DNA from 3 places in the Streptomyces sp. NPDC002884 genome. Region 3 is predicted to be linked to each of the others. Evidence: predicted binding sites of a transcription regulator. Region 3 holds the regulator's gene; each other region holds the start of a gene.
The links. Region 3 encodes HrcA, which represses chaperone genes, less so after heat shock. Its sites were predicted from a motif close to TTNGCACTCNGNNNNNCNGAGTGCNAA; they were not measured.

Region 1 (3,250 bases), on a different contig from region 3:
TCGACAGGGCCTCGCCCTCGAGGTCCTCGGCGATGATCAGCAGCGGGCGCGAGGAGTTGGTCTGGATGACCTTCTCCAGCAGCGGCAGCAGGTCTCCGATGGAGGAGATCTTGCCCTGGTTGATGAGGATGTAGGGGTCCTCGAGGACGGCCTCCATGCGCTCCTGGTCCGTCACGAAGTACGGCGACAGGTAGCCCTTGTCGAAGGCCATGCCCTCGGTGAAGTCCAGCTCCAGGCCGAAGGTGTTGGACTCCTCGACGGTGATGACACCGTCCTTGCCGACCTTGTCCATCGCCTCGGCGATGAGCTCGCCGACCTGCGTGTCCTGCGCGGACAGCGCGGCGACGGCGGCGATGTCGGCCTTGTCCTCGATCGGGCGGGCGGTCGCGAGGAGCTCCTCGGACACGGCCTTGACGGCGGCGTCGATGCCCTTCTTCAGGGCGGCCGGGGAGGCGCCCGCGGCAACGTTCCGCAGACCCTCGCGCACGAGCGCCTGGGCGAGCACGGTGGCGGTGGTCGTACCGTCACCCGCGATGTCGTTGGTCTTGGTCGCCACCTCCTTCACCAGCTGGGCACCGAGGTTCTCGTACGGGTCGTCGAGCTCGACCTCGCGGGCGATCGTGACACCGTCGTTGGTGATGGTGGGGGCGCCGAACTTCTTGTCGATGACGACGTTGCGGCCCTTGGGGCCGATCGTCACCTTGACCGTGTCGGCAAGCTTGTTGACGCCGCGCTCGAGGGCGCGACGGGCGTCCTCGTCGAACTTCAGGATCTTCGCCATGGGAGCGGTTCAGCCCTCTCGGAAAACGTGGGAGAAACGAACTGCGCCCCCAGCACCCGGCTTGACAAAGTCGCGGGGCCAGGAGCGCAGTTCACTGCAAAACTGGGTGAATTACTTCTCGATGATCGCGAGCACGTCGCGAGCCGAGAGGACGAGGTACTCCTCGCCGTTGTACTTCACCTCGGTACCGCCGTACTTGCTGTACAGGACGACGTCGCCGACCTTGACGTCGAGCGGCAGGCGCTCGCCGTTCTCGAAGCGACCCGGGCCCACGGCGAGGACAGCCCCCTCCTGGGGCTTCTCCTTCGCGGTGTCCGGGATGACCAGGCCAGAGGCGGTGGTCTGCTCGGCGTCGAGCGGCTGGACCACAATGCGGTCCTCGAGCGGCTTGATGGCAACCTTGGAGCTGGTGGTCGTCACGATCCGACCTCCCCCTTCGGAGATCTCACGGGGCTAACTGTCTGAGGTGGCGACCAGGTGGATCCGTCGTCGCGGGTGCCGGACCTGCCCGTCGCTGTTGGCACTCTCCAGTGGGGAGTGCCAGACCCGAGACTATGACCGTGATTAGCACTCGGTCAAGCGGAGTGCCAATGACGGCGGCGCGTCGGCCGGTTTTCGGCCTGGGTGGGCGCCCTTGCCGCCGCGCGCTCGCGCCCTTGCCGCCGCGTGCTCGTGTGCTCCCCCGGAGTGAGGAACGGACCCCGGCTCTCAGAGGTAGTCCTCCAGCCTGGCCACCGTCAGGCCCTGCTCCTGTACGTGTCGCAGCAGGCGGGTGGTCCGTTCCCTCAGGCCCGGGCCCGTCGACTCGTCCGGGGCCACGGCGATGACGTCGCCGGGGTGGAGGCGGTGGGGGCCGTGGGTGTAGGTGAGGTCGGTGGGGCCCATCGACGCGCGCCAGAGGACGACGGCCGCGATGCCGCAGTCGGCGGCGGCGCGGCGGGTGGTGGTGTCGTAGGTGCCGTAGGGCGGGCGGAAGAGGCGGGGGCGCAGGCCGAAGCGGGAACGGAGCTTGTCCTGCTGGCCGCAGATCTCGGCGCGCTGGCCGGCGTAGGGCAGACCGCGCAGGGCCGGATGGTCCAGGGTGTGGTTCTGGATGTTCGCGCCGACGGACCGCAGGCGCGCGAAGTGGGCGTAGCCCGGGCCCACCACGCTGTCCGTGAGGAACATGCTCACCGGCAGGCGCAGTTCGCGGACCATGTCGACGAAACGGGGGTCGCGTTCGGCGCCGTCGTCGTAGGTGAGGAAGACGACCCTGTCGGTGGTCGGGACGTGGTCGACGACCGGCGGAAGGGCCGCTCCCGGGCTGCCCGCCAGGGCGCGGGCGGGGTGGCGCGGCGCGGGGGCCAGGGGTGCCGTCAGGCCCCAGCGGCGGTACGCGTCCTGTCCGGCCGGGCCGTGCGGGCGGACCCGGGCGGCGGCCTTCTTGCCGAGCCGTTCGATCGGGTCGACGGACTGGGCACAGCCCGCCAGGGTCGCCAGTGTCGTGAGGGTCGTTAGGATCAGCAGTACGGCCGGCAGCCCCCGTGCCCTCACAGGTAGTCCTCCAGTCGCGCCACCGCGTATCCCTTCGCCGTGACCTTGTTCAGGAACCGGCGGACCATGTCGGGCATCGTGCCCTTCCAGTCGCCGCGGCCGCGGAAGTGGCTCAGGACGATGTCGCCGGGGTGCAGGTCCTGGTCCCACTCGCGGTACTCCCAGTGGTCGACGAAGACCTCCTCGGCCCAGAGCGGGGCGTGGCGCACTCCGCAGGTCTTCGCGGCGCGCAGGGTGTCCTGGTCGTAGTTGCCGAAAGGCGGCCGGAAGAGGGTGGGGCGCTTGCCGTAGCGCTTCTCGATCACGTCCTGCATGCCGCAGATCTCGCGCTTCTGGCGGGCGTAGGAGAGGGCGGGCAGGTAGGGGTGGTGCAGGGTGTGGTTGTTCAGCCCCACGCCCCGGTCCTGCATCCGCTTGAAGTAGCCGTAGTCGTCCTTGACCAGGTAGTCGCTGAGGAAGGCGGTGTACGGGATCTTCAGCTCGCTCATCATGCGCAGGAACGCCGGGTCCTTCTCGGCGCCGTCGTCGATGGTGAGGAAGACGACCCGGTCCCTGGTCGGGATCGTGGTGAAGACCGGCGGGAGGCCGAGTTCCTCGTGTTCGTCGACCTCGAAGCCCTTGCGGGTGGTGATCTCCGGTTTGTGCGCGGGGGGTGCCGGGGGTGTCAACGGGACCTGCTTCAGGCCCCAGCGCCTCGCCGCGGCGACCCGGGCCCGGTGCGCGGCGCGGAGCCTGTCGGCGTACGCGTGCAGGGCGCGGGCGGGCGGGGCCGCGGGGGGCGGACCCGCCTTCTCGGGCTGCTGGCCGGGCGCGGGGCGCGCCGTGCGGCCGGCGCTCTCGCCGCCTCCCGCGCAGCCCGAGGCGATGGTGGCCAGCGCGAGGACGGCGATCAGGCTCCGGACGCCCGTACGCCGGCGCACCCGGCCGCGCCGGTGC
Region 2 (3,250 bases), on a different contig from region 3:
CACCACCGGCGACGATGCCCTCCTCGACGGCGGCCTTCGCGTTGCGGACGGCGTCCTCGATGCGGTGCTTGCGCTCCTTGAGCTCCACCTCGGTGGCGGCGCCGGCCTTGATGACCGCGACACCGCCGGCGAGCTTCGCCAGGCGCTCCTGCAGCTTCTCGCGGTCGTAGTCCGAGTCGCTGTTCTCGATCTCGGCGCGGATCTGGTTGACCCGGCCGGCGACCTGGTCCGAAGAGCCGGCACCGTCGACGATGGTGGTCTCGTCCTTGGTGATGACGACCTTGCGGGCCTTGCCCAGGAGGTCCAGGGAGGTGTTCTCGAGCTTGAGACCGACCTCCTCGGAGATGACCTCGCCACCGGTGAGGATGGCGATGTCGTTCAGCATCGCCTTGCGGCGGTCGCCGAAGCCCGGGGCCTTGACCGCGACGGACTTGAAGGTGCCGCGGATCTTGTTGACGACCAGCGTCGACAGCGCCTCGCCCTCGACGTCCTCGGCGATGATCAGCAGCGGCTTGCCGCCCTGCATGACCTTCTCGAGGAGCGGGAGCAGGTCCTTGACGTTCGCGATCTTGGAGTTCGCGATCAGGATGTACGGGTCGTCGAGGACGGCCTCCATACGCTCCATGTCGGTGGCGAAGTACGCCGAGATGTAGCCCTTGTCGAAGCGCATACCCTCGGTGAGCTCCAGCTCCAGACCGAAGGTCTGGGACTCCTCGACGGTGATGACGCCTTCCTTGCCGACCTTGTCCATCGCCTCGGCGATGAGCTCGCCGATCTGGGTGTCGGCGGCGGAGATGGAGGCCGTGGAAGCGATCTGCTCCTTGGTCTCGACATCCTTGGCCTGCTCGAGCAGGGCACCGGAGACGGCCTCGACGGCCTTCTCGATACCGCGCTTGAGGGCCATCGGGTTGGCGCCGGCGGCTACGTTGCGCAGGCCTTCCTTGACCAGGGCCTGGGCGAGGACGGTCGCGGTGGTCGTACCGTCACCGGCGACGTCGTCCGTCTTCTTGGCGACTTCCTTGACCAGCTCTGCGCCGATCTTCTCGTACGGGTCCTCGAGCTCGATCTCCTTGGCGATGGAAACACCATCGTTGGTGATCGTGGGTGCGCCCCACTTCTTCTCGAGGACGACGTTGCGGCCCTTGGGGCCGAGCGTCACCTTCACGGCGTCCGCGAGCTGGTTCATGCCGCGCTCGAGGCCGCGCCGTGCCTCCTCGTCGAACGCGATGATCTTGGCCATGTGAAGTGGTCCTCCCGGACTGGGGTGGATTGCTCCGGACCGCGCTGGCGCCCGCGACGGACGGCTCGCCGGCCTCGTGGTTCCTTGCCCCACCTGGCCTGCGGGCCTCACCGACCCGGTCCTCGTTGTCACTCTCACCTTCAGAGTGCTAACGCCAATGATTAGCACTCGACCCATGAGAGTGCAAGCGCCTCCGCCGGACCCGTGCCCTTCCGGACACCCCTCACGGACGTCTCACCGGCGTCGCGCGGACGCCCCCGGACAGACCGAAGGGCTCGCACCCGGTGGAGGTGCGAGCCCTTCGTCAGATGTACAGAAGAACGACGCTTTCAGTCGGCGCGTGCTTCAGCCGGTCGCGAGCCGGACCATGTCCGCCTGCGGCCCCTTCTGACCCTGCGAGATCTCGAAATCGACCCGCTGACCCTCTTCCAGGGTGCGGTAGCCGTCCATCTGAATCGCGCTGTAGTGGACGAAAACATCCGCACCACCGTCGACCGCGATGAAGCCGTACCCCTTCTCCGCGTTGAACCATTTGACGGTGCCCTGAGCCATGCCTAACTCCCCTATTACTGGCCCTTGCACAGATCCACACTTCGCGGATCCGGGTCAGACCTCACCCCCCGGTTGGCTTGGGGGCGTGCGCCGGAACGCGTCGACCGCGGCCGAATGTATCTGTCCAACTGCCCTCTGCAACAGGTCAGTCGGACGAGAATTCCGGACGCATGGGATCCGGAATGTGGCGAGAATTCGCCTGAATTGAGGGCAAGTCGGGCCCTGCATAAGCCGCAAAAGCCACGAAAGAGGCGCGCACATTGGCTGCTTCTTGTCGGGCGTGGGGCGGAAATCAAAGACTCCGGATCCGGTGATTCGGACCGGGTTCCCCAACTGTACCGCGCTCAACCACACTGAATTGCCCCCTCCGCTTCTATCGCGGAGAGGGCAATTCGATGAACGCTCGGTAATCGCTGTTACCGACGGTTACTACCGATGGGTACTGAACGACGGTCAGTCATCGCCCGACGGTCGCTCGACCGGCGGCCGACCATCGGCCGACCGTCGGTCAGCCGCCGGCGACGGCCGGGATGATCGAGACGCCGGCGCCGTCCGGGGTGGCCGTCTCCAGACCCTGCTCGAAGCGGACGTCGTCGTCGTTCACGTACACGTTGACGAACCGGCGCAGCTTGCCCTGGTCGTCGAGAACCCGGGCGGCGATGCCGGTGTGGTTCTTCTCCAGATCGGAGATGACCTCGCCGAGGGTGGCTCCCTGGGCACTCACCTCGGCCTGGCCTCCCGTGTAGGTGCGCAGGATGGTGGGGATGCGGACGTTGACGCTCATGTCTGGTGATCTCCGGTCGGTAGGGGGCCACAGGGGCGCGGGGCCGTGCGGATCGTGCGGCTGCCGCCGCGTGGGCGCGACCGGTTCGCGCCGGTCCGCAGCGCACATACGGTCTGGTGGCGGAGCGCCCCGCTCATGACGCGAGGCCGGCCTCGCGGAAGGAGTCGAGGTTCGGACGGATGGTCGCGGTCAGGCCGGTGCCGGCCACCGCGTCCAGGGTCTTCAGTCCGTCGCCCGTGTTGAGGACGACGGTCGTCCTGGTCGGGTCCAGAAGGCCGTTCTCGATCAGCTTGCGCGTCACCCCCACCGTGACACCACCGGCGGTCTCCGCGAAGATGCCCTCGGTCCGCGCCAGCAGCTTGATCGCGTCGACGATCTGCTCGTCGTTCACGTCCTCCACCGCGCCGCCGGTGCGCCGCGCGATGTCGAGGACGTACGGACCGTCCGCCGGGTTGCCGATGGCCAGCGACTTGGCGATGGTGTCCGGCTTCTGGGGGCGGACCACGTCGTGCCCGGCCTTGTAGGCGACGGACACCGGGGAGCAGCCCTCGGCCTGCGCGCCGAAGATCTTGTACGGCCTGTCCTCGACCAGCCCGAGCTTGATCAGCTCCTGGAGGCCCTTGTCGATCTTCGTCAGCTGCGAGCCGGAGGCGATCGGCACGACCAGCTGGTCC
Region 3 (3,250 bases):
AGTGGGACGGTACGGCGTCGGGCCCGGCCTGGGGCTCGCCGGACTCCTCGACGAGGTCGCCGCAGAACACCGTCTCGGGGTCGCCGGGGATCAGGACCGCCAGGTCGTGGGCGGTGTGACCGGGTCCGACGTTCGCCAGCAGAACCTGCCGGCCGCCGCCCAGGTCGAGGGTCCGCTCGCCGCAGACGAGGTGCCGGGGCCGCACGAGCGTGTCCGCGGCCTCGGTCGCCGCCGCCTCGTCGAGACCGTTGCGCACCGCGTCCGCCCGCAGTTCCCCGGCCGTCACGGTGTCCGCCCCGACCGCCCCGAAGACCTCCGCGCCCGCGAACGCCGCCGCCCCGAACACATGGTCGAAGTGCGGGTGGGTGAGCGCGAGATGGGTCACACGGGAGCCGCTGAGTTCCTCGGCCCAGGCCCGCAGCCGCACCCCCTCGGCCAGGCTCGACCCCGCGTCGATCATCAGCACCGCGCCCGCCCCGACGACCAGCCCCGCCGTGCAGTCCCAGCCCGGCAGCCGCACCCGGCCCACCCCGGCCGCGACCCGCTCCCATCCGAGCTCTTCCCAAGTCACCGTCATACCGCGACGCTAGCCCTACGACGCTGCACCATGGGCCGACCTTGCCCCGGGTGTACCCCACAGCCGTACACTGGGCCGGGGAACGCTGGCACTCGGATGTGAAGAGTGCCAGACAAGGCGCCCAGGGGACTGGGGACGACTGCTGGAGGTGTGCGCGCGATGCTGAGTGAACGCAGGCTCCAGGTGCTGCGGGCCATCGTCCAGGACTACGTCGGCACCGAGGAACCCGTGGGGTCGAAGGCGCTCACCGAGCGGCACAGCCTCGGCGTGTCCCCGGCGACGGTCCGTAACGACATGGCCGCCCTGGAGGACGAGGGGTACATCGCCCAGCCGCACACCAGTGCCGGGCGGATCCCCACGGACAAGGGCTACCGGCTGTTCGTCGACAAGCTGGCCGGCGTCAAGCCGATGACCGGTCCCGAGCGGCGGGCCATCCAGAACTTCCTCGACGGCGCCGTCGACCTCGACGACGTCGTGGCCCGGACCGTACGGCTGCTCGCGCAGCTCACCCGGCAGGTCGCCGTCGTGCAGTACCCGTCACTGACCCGCTCGACCGTGCGGCACGTGGAGCTTCTCTCGCTCGCGCCCGCACGCCTGATGCTCGTGCTGATCACGGACACCGGGCGGGTCGAGCAGCGGATGGTGGACTGCGCGGCGCCCTTCGGGGAGGCCTCGCTGGCGGATCTGCGCGCCCGGCTCAACAGCCGGGTCGCGGGGCGCCGCTTCGCGGACGTGCCGCAGCTGGTGGAGGATCTGCCGGAGGCCTTCGAGGCCGAGGACCGGGGCACGGTCACGACGGTGCTCTCCACCCTGCTGGAGACACTCGTCGAGGAGAACGAGGAGCGGCTGATGATCGGCGGTACCGCCAATCTCACCCGCTTCGGACATGACTTTCCCCTCACCATCCGGCCCGTCCTGGAGGCACTGGAGGAGCAGGTCGTGCTCCTCAAGCTCCTTGGCGAGGCAGGCGATTCGGGCATGACCGTACGCATCGGTCACGAGAACGCCTATGAGGGACTCAACTCCACTTCGGTGGTGTCGGTCGGCTACGGTTCGGGCGGCGAAGCAGTCGCCAAGCTGGGCGTGGTCGGACCGACCCGCATGGATTACCCGGGAACGATGGGAGCGGTACGAGCGGTGGCACGGTACGTCGGACAGATCCTGGCGGAGTCGTAGGTGGCCACGGACTACTACGCCGTTCTCGGCGTGCGCCGCGATGCGTCGCAGGAAGAGATCAAGAAGGCCTTCCGGCGGCTCGCGCGCGAGCTGCACCCGGACGTCAATCCGGATCCGAAGACCCAGGAGCGGTTCAAGGAGATCAACGCCGCCTACGAGGTGTTGTCGGATCCGCAGAAGAAGCAGGTCTACGACCTCGGCGGCGACCCGCTGTCGCAGTCCGGAGGCGGTGGCGCGGGCGGCTTCGGCGCCGGTGGCTTCGGGAACTTCTCGGACATCATGGACGCGTTCTTCGGGACGGCGTCGCAGCGCGGTCCGCGTTCGCGGACCCGGCGCGGCCAGGACGCGATGATCCGGCTGGAGATCGACCTCGAGGAGGCGGCCTTCGGCACGACCAAGGACCTCCAGGTCGACACGGCGATCGTCTGCTCGACGTGCAGTGGCGAGGGCGCGGCCCCCGGCACCACGGCGCAGACGTGTGACATGTGCCGCGGTCGCGGCGAGGTGTCGCAGGTGACGCGGTCCTTCCTCGGACAGGTCATGACCTCGCGGCCGTGCCCGCAGTGCCAGGGCTTCGGCACGGTCGTGCCGACCCCGTGCCCGGAGTGCGCGGGCGACGGACGGGTGCGCTCGCGCCGCACGCTGACCGTGAAGATCCCGGCCGGTGTCGACAACGGCACCCGGATCCAGCTCGCGGGCGAGGGCGAGGTCGGCCCCGGCGGCGGCCCCGCCGGTGACCTGTACGTCGAGATCCACGAGCTGCCGCACGCGATGTTCCAGCGGCGCGGTGACGACCTGCACTGCACGGTGACGCTGCCGATGACGGCGGCGGCGCTCGGCACCAAGGTGCCGCTGGAGACGCTGGACGGGCTGGAGGAGGTCGACATCCGGCCCGGCACCCAGTCCGGCCAGTCGATCCCGTTGCACGGCCGCGGCATCACGCATCTGCGGGGCGGGGGGCGCGGTGACCTCATCGTGCACGTCGAGGTCCAGACGCCGAGCAAGCTCGATCCCGAGCAGGAGCGGGTGCTGCGGGAGCTGGCCAAGATGCGGGGCGAGGAGCGGCCCATCGGGCAGTTCCAGCCCGGGCAGCAGGGGCTGTTCTCCCGGCTGAAGGACGCGTTCAACGGGCGGTGACGGTGGGTGTGCGGGGGCGGTTCCGCCCCCGCCGCCGCATCCCCTTCCCGTCCCTGAGGGCCGCGCCCCCAGCCCCCCGTGCCGGCCCTGAACGGGCCTCGTCCTCGGTCACCCGACGGGCGGGATCCGCCGACACGTGACAGCAGGTGTCAAGGGGAAGGGTCGATTCGGACTTGTTCGGAGGACGTGACAACATGCCGTCATGTCCTCCGCACTGACCGATCTCTTCCCGTATCCGATCGTGCAGGCCCCCATGGCGGGCGGTGTCTCCCTCCCGCGGCTCGCGGCCGCCGTGTGCGAGGCCGGTGGGCTCGGGTTCCTCGCCGCCGGGTACAAGACGGCCGACGGCATGTACCAGGA

Region 1: a site for HrcA is predicted at 1,346-1,372, ahead of groES (co-chaperone GroES). Genes of this name have one in related genera too.
Region 2: a site for HrcA is predicted at 1,402-1,428, ahead of groL (chaperonin GroEL). Genes of this name have one in related genera too.

The regions. Positions count from the first base shown of each region.
Region 1 covers NZ_JBEOVB010000004.1:204,900-208,149, reverse strand. Annotated here, with positions in the region: gene groL (chaperonin GroEL) at 1-781, opposite strand, end outside; gene groES (co-chaperone GroES) at 893-1,201, opposite strand; gene ABT070_RS11095 (polysaccharide deacetylase family protein) at 1,490-2,314, opposite strand; gene ABT070_RS11090 (polysaccharide deacetylase family protein) at 2,311-3,250, opposite strand, start outside.
Region 2 covers NZ_JBEOVB010000010.1:28,930-32,179, reverse strand. Annotated here, with positions in the region: gene groL (chaperonin GroEL) at 1-1,240, opposite strand, end outside; gene ABT070_RS21460 (cold-shock protein) at 1,586-1,792, opposite strand; gene ABT070_RS21455 (MoaD/ThiS family protein) at 2,301-2,576, opposite strand; gene thrC (threonine synthase) at 2,710-3,250, opposite strand, start outside.
Region 3 covers NZ_JBEOVB010000001.1:733,165-736,414, reverse strand. Annotated here, with positions in the region: gene ABT070_RS03250 (MBL fold metallo-hydrolase) at 1-577, opposite strand, end outside; gene hrcA (heat-inducible transcriptional repressor HrcA) at 737-1,753, shown strand; gene dnaJ (molecular chaperone DnaJ) at 1,754-2,890, shown strand; gene ABT070_RS03235 (nitronate monooxygenase) at 3,093-3,250, shown strand, end outside.